DNA from 4 places in the Virgibacillus sp. JSM 102003 genome. Region 4 is predicted to be linked to each of the others. Evidence: predicted binding sites of a transcription regulator. Region 4 holds the regulator's gene; each other region holds the start of a gene.
The links. The regulator Rex, encoded in region 4, represses fermentation and respiration genes when NADH is low (regulators of the CRP and FNR family bind a similar motif). The targets are predictions, from matches to a motif close to TTGTGAAATATTTCACAA.
Positions count from the first base shown of each region.

Region 1 (2,206 bases), on a different contig from region 4:
GTATAATTATCGAAATCAGATATAATCAAACTGTTAACTCGCTGTGGAATTACAATAGTTTGACCAATTTGAAGATTGGCTGGATCGATTGACTGATTCATTAAGAATAGCAAATCTATCGGAATATTATTTTCCATTGCAATTTTCCATATCAAATCATTTTTCTTTATTTGATGCTTGATTGGTGTGTATCCTGGCATTTTAATACTTTGTCCCACCAATAATTGATTTGCATTGACCTGTGGATTCGATTGTTTAATTAATATGAGTGGAATATCGAATAATTGGCTATAATACCATAACGAATCATTTGGTCGGATGAATACTTCCATATACATTCGCTCCTCGATTTATTGAATAATAAATAATATGTATAAAAGCCTAACTATGTGTTTAATTAGCTTGAAAGAATAGATAAGTTTCTGTAATATTATTGTATGAATAAATATTTTTGCCTTTAATTTAAGGAGGAGTTTTACTTGGCATTTATTATTACATCACCTTGTAAGGATGAAAAATCAGGCGAATGTGTCGAAGTTTGCCCTGTTGATTGTATAGAAGAAGGAAAAGATATGTTCTTCATCGACCCGGATATATGTATTGATTGTGGAGCTTGTGAAGCGGTTTGTCCGGTTGAAGCTATATATATGGAAGATGAAGTTCCAGAAGAGGAAAATGAATACATCGCTTTAAATCGTAAATTCTTTGAAGATCAACAATAAATTATTAGCCGCTACTCATAAGAGAGCGGCTTTATTTTATAATGAAGCTTTTATAATCCTTATTATCCTTTAATGTTTCTACATTCATATCATCAATACGAATGAATTGATTATTACTATCTTCCAACGCTTTCAAGAATGTATCTACACTACTCTTATTACCCTCAACCTCCAATTCAACAGTACCATCAGGCTGATTTTGAACCCATCCAGTTAAATTATATTTTATCGCTATTTGCTGTGTAGTATATCTGAAACCAACTCCCTGAACTCGTCCACTCACAGTCACATGTACAAGCATTATAGTCCCTCCTTTACATTAAATTCCCTTTTTGCATATTTTTTACATAACTGTAACAACATAATGGAATATATTCATTCGCAACTATCTATTCACAACTTATTACTAACAACTAGACGAATTTTGGAAAAATTGATTCATCGCCATACCCTAATGGTGGAATTCTTAGTTGCGCTCATGCAGTCAGAAAGTATTATATTATTATTATCTGCAAAAACAATATTTATGTGACAATTATCACATAAATCCAAATTTTCGACACAATTTATTGTCCAGCTAATTGATACATGATATGCTGATTTTAATAGATGGAATAAGTTTCTATCTGAAATTATAAACGATAAAATAATAAATTTCACGCAAAGAGGTGATTATTTTATGTCTGGTCCAGCATTAAAACATGTCGATAGTCATAAAGCCATTCATGAAGCAGCATTAAACGAAGCAATTGAAATGACGAATTTCCTTGATAAGCTGGTTAACGATAATCATACAAAAAAGGCGTTGGAACTTGCTTATGTGATTGTCGAACAATGGGAAACAAGAACACTTCGACATGCTGAAGCTGAAGAAGAAGGATTGTATAAGGAATTAGTAGAAGAGAAGCCTGAACTAAATGAGGATATTGTTGCATTAACCAGGGATCATAATTTGTTAAGGATCATAATCAATGATATTAAGTCCATCCTCAAAAATGATGGAATAAACGATGAGGTGGTCCAAAAATTTCAATCATTAATTATCGTTGATGAACTTCATAACCAAAAGGAAATGGAAGTACTTCCAGAACATTAATCATAGATCATATAAAATCTTTAGAGGTGAGTTGATATGGAATCAGAACAGATCCAGAACGAACACGAACAATTCTTAAGAGTTGCTTTACCGGATGTATACAGTTTTTTAATGGAAGAAGTGGAAAAGCATTATAATATACACCCTTATGATATCCAGGCACACGTCATCAAAGATACAGAACAATACCAACTCATTTTTTATTATGGAGAAGGCTTCGCTCACCAAAAATCGAAATCTTTTTCACATGATGCTGTTGAAAAAATGGATGAAGAAATAACAGACTTTTCAAAAGAACTTGGAGAAGCCTGCAAAGAAGTTATGATAGCAGATTATTTTAAAATGATGAAGATGTAATAACTTCAGCGAGAAAAGGGGAATTTAGATG
Region 1 covers NZ_JBHFQH010000013.1:53,577-55,782, reverse strand. Annotated here, with positions in the region: gene ACE1TG_RS14415 (M14 family metallopeptidase) at 1-332, opposite strand, end outside; gene ACE1TG_RS14410 (DUF362 domain-containing protein) at 480-722, shown strand; gene ACE1TG_RS14405 (acylphosphatase) at 754-1,023, opposite strand; gene ACE1TG_RS14400 (hemerythrin domain-containing protein) at 1,402-1,818, shown strand; gene ACE1TG_RS14395 (hypothetical protein) at 1,855-2,175, shown strand; gene ACE1TG_RS14390 (hypothetical protein) at 2,204-2,206, shown strand, end outside.
Region 1: a site for Rex is predicted at 1,249-1,266, ahead of ACE1TG_RS14400 (hemerythrin domain-containing protein). Genes of this name have one in related genera too.

Region 2 (2,206 bases), on a different contig from region 4:
TAATGGAACTTTTTGTAATAGTTCCTGAATGGATTGAGTATTCACAGTCATGCTCCTTTCCACAAACTAACACTTATATACATTCTAACACGTTATATGGGTACTTATAATCAGCAAATGTGAAAACTTTTTGAGCGCGTGATAAATATCATGCCAAGGTGTGTTCTCACTCACAACGAAGACTAGAATTTACCGTTATGATGTAGTTGGTTAAAGGTTATCAAATTCCAATTTAAGGGGGAAATAAAATGAATGATACGCAGTTTGCAGTGAAAATTCACGCACCGGAAATCGAACCAAGGTTTAGACATCAGAAGATATTTGAAGTATTTGATGAGCTGAAATCAGGAGAGTTTATGCAGCTTTCCAATGATCATAATCCAAAACCGCTTCACTATCAGTTCATGATTGAACGTGAAGATACATTTACGTGGGAATACTTAGAAGAAGGACCATCACTCTGGCGTGTAGCAATTGGTAAACAGTAAATGAATTGAGCCCTTGGTGATCATTCCAAGGGTTTTAATTTGCAGGTAAGAATGTATAATTACTTTTTTACTGCATAAGTGTAACGAAGGCAATTCGCCCAAAGGCTTGCACTCCAGAGTATAAGGGGGTTTAAGAAAGCAAAATACACTTTCATAAGAATCCCTTAAACGAATACCAAGTTTTCTAATGGCGATTTTATGACATTTGCATATTAGTGAGAAATGTCACATCTGGTCATGAGGAAAATAGGTAAGCTAAATGCAGCAACTAATTTAGGAGGTGTAACATGTTTCCACAAGATTACAATGAAAACCCGTTTATCGTTATTTGGGAATTGACACGTGCCTGTGAATTGAAATGTCTGCATTGCAGGGCAGAAGCACAATACCATCGGCACCCGCTGGAATTAACGTTTGAAGAAGGTAAAAAATTAATTGATGACATATATGAAATGAATAATCCGATGCTTGTTTTTACTGGCGGTGACCCATTAATGCGTCCGGATGTCTTTGATATCGCTGAATATGCGGTGAAAAAAGGTGTGCGTGTTTCGATGACACCATCAGCAACACCCAATGTAACAAAAGAAGCAATGGAAAAGGCAAAAAATGTTGGTCTGGCAAGATGGGCATTTTCCATTGATGGACATTGTGCAGAGGTTCATGATCATTTCCGCGGTACGTCAGGTTCGTTCGATTTAACGATGAATGCGATAAACTACTTACATGAGCTGGAAATGCCCCTCCAAATAAATACGGTTATTTCAAGATATAATGTCGACTATTTGGATGAAATGGCCGAGATGGTGGAGAAATTAGGTTGTGTGCTTTGGAGTGTATTTTTCCTTGTGCCAACTGGTCGCGGGAAAGAAAGTGATATGATTTCACCTGCTGAGCATGAGAAAGTTTTACGGTGGCTTTATAAACTGTCAAAACGTGTTCCATACGATATAAAAACAACCGCAGCACAGCATTATCGTCGTGTTGTTATTCAAGGAAAAATGCGCGAGAATAAAGATCATGATGATGCGATTCGTTATGAAGATGCATTAATGAGTGGCAAAACAGGTCAAATTGATGGGCTCGGCCGTGCACCTAAAGGGGTCAATGATGGGAACGGATTTGTGTTTATTTCACATACAGGAGATGTTCTTCCAAGTGGCTTGTTACCGATAAAAGCCGGAAATGTACGGGAGACCCCACTTGCAACGATTTACCGCGAGTCAGAGGTATTTCAAAATTTGCGTGACCCAGATAAATATAAAGGAAAATGTGGGGTATGTGAGTTCCGCCATGTATGTGGCGGGTCAAGATCAAGGGCATACAACATTACCGGTGATTACATGGAGAGTGAGCCATATTGTGTTTATATTCCAAAAACAATGCGGAAAAAGAAGAAACAAGTTAACTAAACCACTAAAACTTCTAGCAGGTGATGGCTAGAAGTTTTTTCTTTTATGATGAAATTGAAAGGCATGTACTATTTTTATAATCGGCCGGGCCAGTAACTGGGCACTTCCAACAATAAATAAAATGGCACCTGCAGTTTTTAAAGGTTCAAAAAGAAAAAACACACTTCCAATCAAGAACCAAAGTCCAAGTGTGAAGTCATTCAATAAACTGATCAATCGATATTTTTTGTTAAATGATAGTTCATAGGTTCCCAGATGGATATCCAGAAAATTTTTTTCATCATTAATAAACGCCATAAAAAATCC
Region 2 covers NZ_JBHFQH010000019.1:21,150-23,355, forward strand. Annotated here, with positions in the region: gene ACE1TG_RS17550 (Crp/Fnr family transcriptional regulator) at 1-51, opposite strand, end outside; gene ACE1TG_RS17555 (DUF2249 domain-containing protein) at 249-488, shown strand; gene ACE1TG_RS17560 (TIGR04053 family radical SAM/SPASM domain-containing protein) at 776-1,900, shown strand; gene ACE1TG_RS17565 (YrhK family protein) at 1,928-2,197, opposite strand.
Region 2: a site for Rex is predicted at 702-719, ahead of ACE1TG_RS17560 (TIGR04053 family radical SAM/SPASM domain-containing protein). Genes of this name have one in related genera too.

Region 3 (2,206 bases), on a different contig from region 4:
CATTACAGGATCGAATCGAAAACGTACCTTGATTGGGTGGGTCCTGCTTTAATCCGTCACAAACAGAATGATGTACTGCGGACGATGGATATTGACGATGCAGTATTGGATGAGATACAAGTTGATCCGTCAGAATGGAATGTTTCGATTGTTCACGGAAGTTCATTAACTAATTTGGACGAAACAGTTACGGAAGCTGACCTGGAACGTAAGGAAAATATTGTGAAGTGGCAGAAGCTTGATTTGGATGACAATGGACTGGATGAAGCGGTTAACGACCGCCTTTCCTATACGTATCCATATCTTGAAGCTGCAACTTACCGTGCTAAACAAACCGTAACAGAAATTAAACGGCAGCGTGAGATTAAGGATGAATACAGCGGTGATCAGCTCATTCAAACGTTTCATGCACCAATCGTAAAGCGTCCTGCATTTATGCAAAAACAAAAACCCATAACAGCAGCAGAGCGTGGTACCGCAATGCATACCGTCATGCAGCATATACCAATGACGCGGCCAATGAACGCATCTGAAATAGAAGATTTTGTAGAACATTTGGCTGAACGGGAAATCCTGACAAAGCAGGAAGCAGAAGTGATTAATATTGATGCTGTTGAACAGTTTTTTACGACACCAATTGCGCAATTAATGATGGATTCTGCGGTTATCTATCGTGAAATACCATTCAGTATTTCGCTTTCTGCAAAAAAAGTCTATGCAAATTGGACTAATGATACGGATGAACAAGTATTGGTGCAAGGTGTAATTGACTGTGTTATACCAAAAGAGGATGGATGGATCATTCTTGACTATAAGACGGACGCAATTACCGAGGAAGTAACGGATCGCGTAAAAGATAAACTATTAGACCGATATGAAGTACAAATGAATTTGTACAAACATGCGATTGAACATATTTGGTATGAGCAAGTAAAAGAGACATACCTTTATTTCTTTTCTAAGCAGCTCTTATTAGAAGTTAATAAAACATAAATCCTTTATTAGGAATCCTTTTAACGTTTTTTAATAAATATAATTTCCGAAAATGTGACGAAGCGGTTACAAATTATAATGGTTACATTTAAAGAGCCAAACCCTGTTATAGAAGGGGTTTGGCTCTTTAATTTTATTCGAATTCGCGGTAAATAATCACCGGGAATTTGCCTGTAACTAAAATCACATTTGCGTGTGATTTAGTTCACTTCAGTAATTCAGGTAAAAAAATAAGATGTAGTAGAAAGATAGTTTACAAGGAGGGGATTTGTGATGGAAGCAGCAAAAACGAGTACTCCAGTCGAAAATAAAGAAGAAAAATCATTAAAAGGTACGATGATCTCCGTGTTATTTGTCTTAGGAGTCATCGTTGTTATGTGGGTAGGAGTCTTTTGGCTATATATGTCCAGAGTATAGGAGGGAAATGATATGCATCGATTAGAAGAAATTTGGCTTGGATTAAGCGCCGGTATTTTAATTTTATTTATGGTAGTAGTTGGTTATCAAACATTCGCGTTAGGTATGGGGCCACCAAGTAACAAGGATACGATTGATCCTGAACAAGTAGATCAGACAGCTCCATTTGATGAGCCTGGTGTAAAAAAGGTTGGAGAAAACGAATATGAAGTTATTATGACATTACAAGCATTTGGCTTTAACCCTAGTGATATTGAAGTTCCAGCTGGAGCAGAGGTGACATTTACGATGACATCAAAAGATGTTGTACATGGTTTTCAGGTTGCTGGAACAAATATTAATGCGATGGTAATGCCGGGTCACATCCAGAAAATAACACACACATTTGAGGAACCAGGCGAGTATCTAGTGTTATGTAATGAATATTGCGGTGCGGGGCATCAGCTAATGTCCACGACAATCACGGTGAAGTAAAGGAGGTAAAGTCAAATGGAACAATCAGTAAGAGAAACATTTCGCGAGAAGGCGAATAAAGGATTAGGCGTAAATCCTCTGGATGCAAAAATATCGAAATCATATTTATCAGTAGCCTTTATTACTTTGCTTATTGGCGGGATTTTAGGACTAGTACAGGGACTTCAGAGGGCAGGTCTTCTGGAATTGCCGACATGGTTGAATTATTATCAAGTATTAACAGCACACGGTATTTTATTAATTCTTGTTTTTACAGCTACTTTCACAATCGGATATTTATATGCAGTATTATCCCATACATTAGAAGGACTACTTCCAAAAG
Region 3 covers NZ_JBHFQH010000002.1:316,118-318,323, forward strand. Annotated here, with positions in the region: gene addA (helicase-exonuclease AddAB subunit AddA) at 1-993, shown strand, start outside; gene ACE1TG_RS04045 (cytochrome c oxidase subunit 2A) at 1,267-1,410, shown strand; gene ACE1TG_RS04050 (cytochrome c oxidase subunit II) at 1,423-1,884, shown strand; gene ACE1TG_RS04055 (cbb3-type cytochrome c oxidase subunit I) at 1,900-2,206, shown strand, end outside.
Region 3: a site for Rex is predicted at 1,187-1,204, ahead of ACE1TG_RS04045 (cytochrome c oxidase subunit 2A). Genes of this name have one in related genera too.

Region 4 (2,206 bases):
CGTACAGAATTGAGCCAACTCCACTTGTGATTAACAGGAATCCAGGCAGGTCAAATTTAAGATCCTGATTCTTTTCAGTTGGTGCTAGGTACTTAGTCGAAAATATTACTCCTAAAACAGCAAATGGCAGATTAAATAGAAAAAGAAATTGCCATGCAAGAAACTCGATAACGACTCCGCCAACGGTTGGTCCAATTGCAGGTGCTACCATTGCTGCAACACCATAAATACCAACGGCGAGACCTCGTTCATTTTTGGGAAATGCGTTAAAGATTAGTGCCATCGCTATTGGCATCATTAGGCCACCAGCAGTACCCTGAATAGCTCTTGATACAATCATCATACCTAAATCAGACGATAAAGCCCCTGATATCGAGCCAATCATAAATATGATTAGCCCTATTATGTAAATACGCTTTTTCCCGAAACGGTCACCCAAGTAACCTGTTAGTGGCATTGTCATTCCCATCGATACCATGAAAATCGTCAGCAGCCAACTAACCGCTACAGCATCAACTTCAAATAATCGCATAAAGGTTGGCAACGTTGGGTTTAGCATGCTGTTATTTAAAATTACGGTAAACGTTCCAAACAATACTGACATTACTACAAGCCATTTAGAATCTATCCTTCGCATTGCAAATTGCCTCCAGTAACTGAAGTTAATGGACCTGAATTTTAATTCTAATCCAATGGATAATGTTTTAAGAAGTAGACTAACGATTGTAATTCTACTGCTAAATCAATATGATGAACACGAATTTTCTCAGGAACCGTAATTCTTGCAGGAGTAAAATTAAGTATCCCGGAAACGCCATGATCAACAAGTCTGTTTGTAATGGTTTGTGCTTCATTCGCTGGTACAGTTAAAATTGCCACACTTACCCCTTTCATGTTCTCCTCCAGGTCTTCAATATGGTATATCGGCACTCCGCCAATATCTGTTCCAATCTTTTCAGCATTGGTATCAAAAGCCTTTACTATTTTTGTATTATTATTTTTCATAAAATTATAATGTAAAAAAGCAGTCCCGAGATTTCCTACACCAATAAGTGCGACTTCAGTAACCTCATCCTGGTCCAATGTCTTTCGGAAAAATCCAAGCAAATATTCGACATTATAGCCATACCCTTTTTTCCCCAATGCACCAAAATAGGAAAAGTCTCTTCTGATCGTAGCAGAGTCTACCTTTACTGCCTCACTCAGTTCTTTTGATGATACGCGTTTTTTCCCTTGGTGATTTAAATTATTCAAAAACCTGTAATACAATGGCAGCCGCTTAGCCGTCGCCTGTGGAATTTGATTTCGCTCCATCATTACTCCCCCTGATCTTCACGATAGTAATCTCCTGACTTACCGCCTTTTTTCGACAGTACATATGTTGGACCGATTACCATCCCTTTATCAATTGCTTTACACATATCATATATCGTAAGTGCCGTAGCAGAAGCAGCTGTTAATGCTTCCATTTCAACACCTGTACTTCCTTTGGTTTTGACGAATGCCTGTATCTGCAGGACATATGTATCGTTATCAGTCTCCCAATCAAACGAAATATCAATTCCTTTTAATTGTAAGGGATGGCACATCGGTATCCAGTCAGATGTTTTTTTGGCAGCCATTATTCCGGCAACTTGAGCAACCGACAGCACGTCTCCCTTGTTTATCTTGTTCGTGGTTATCTTTTGATAAATTTCCTTGGTTACTTGAACGCTTGAAATAGCAGTTGCTGTCCGTTCGGTTTCACTTTTTTCACTAATATCAACCATTTTTGCTCTGCCTTGTTCATTAAAATGAGTAAAATCCGCCATCTTCTCAACTCCAAGCTAAGTCTTATTAAGACCCATTCTATCAGAAAAAAACAGATACGTCGTGATTTATTTCACAATATGATTGCTCAGTCAATTCATTATACGATACACTTGTATAGGATGAGGTGAACGAAATGATTATTATGCAAATGAATGGTCTGTCCAAATCATTTGGAGCAGATGAAATTCTATCAAATATAAAGATTGAAATAAAAGATAAAGATCGTATAGCGATTGTTGGCAGAAATGGTGCAGGCAAATCAACATTATTAAAAATAATGGCTGGTGAACTTTCTCATGATGAAGGTGAATTGTTTAAACCAAAAGACCTGACTACAGGCTATCTGTCACAGCACACTGGACTTGAATCTGACAAGACCATCTGGAATGAAATG
Region 4 covers NZ_JBHFQH010000009.1:171,157-173,362, forward strand. Annotated here, with positions in the region: gene ACE1TG_RS11855 (MDR family MFS transporter) at 1-637, opposite strand, end outside; gene ACE1TG_RS11860 (redox-sensing transcriptional repressor Rex) at 685-1,314, opposite strand; gene moaC (cyclic pyranopterin monophosphate synthase MoaC) at 1,317-1,811, opposite strand; gene ACE1TG_RS11870 (ABC-F family ATP-binding cassette domain-containing protein) at 1,946-2,206, shown strand, end outside.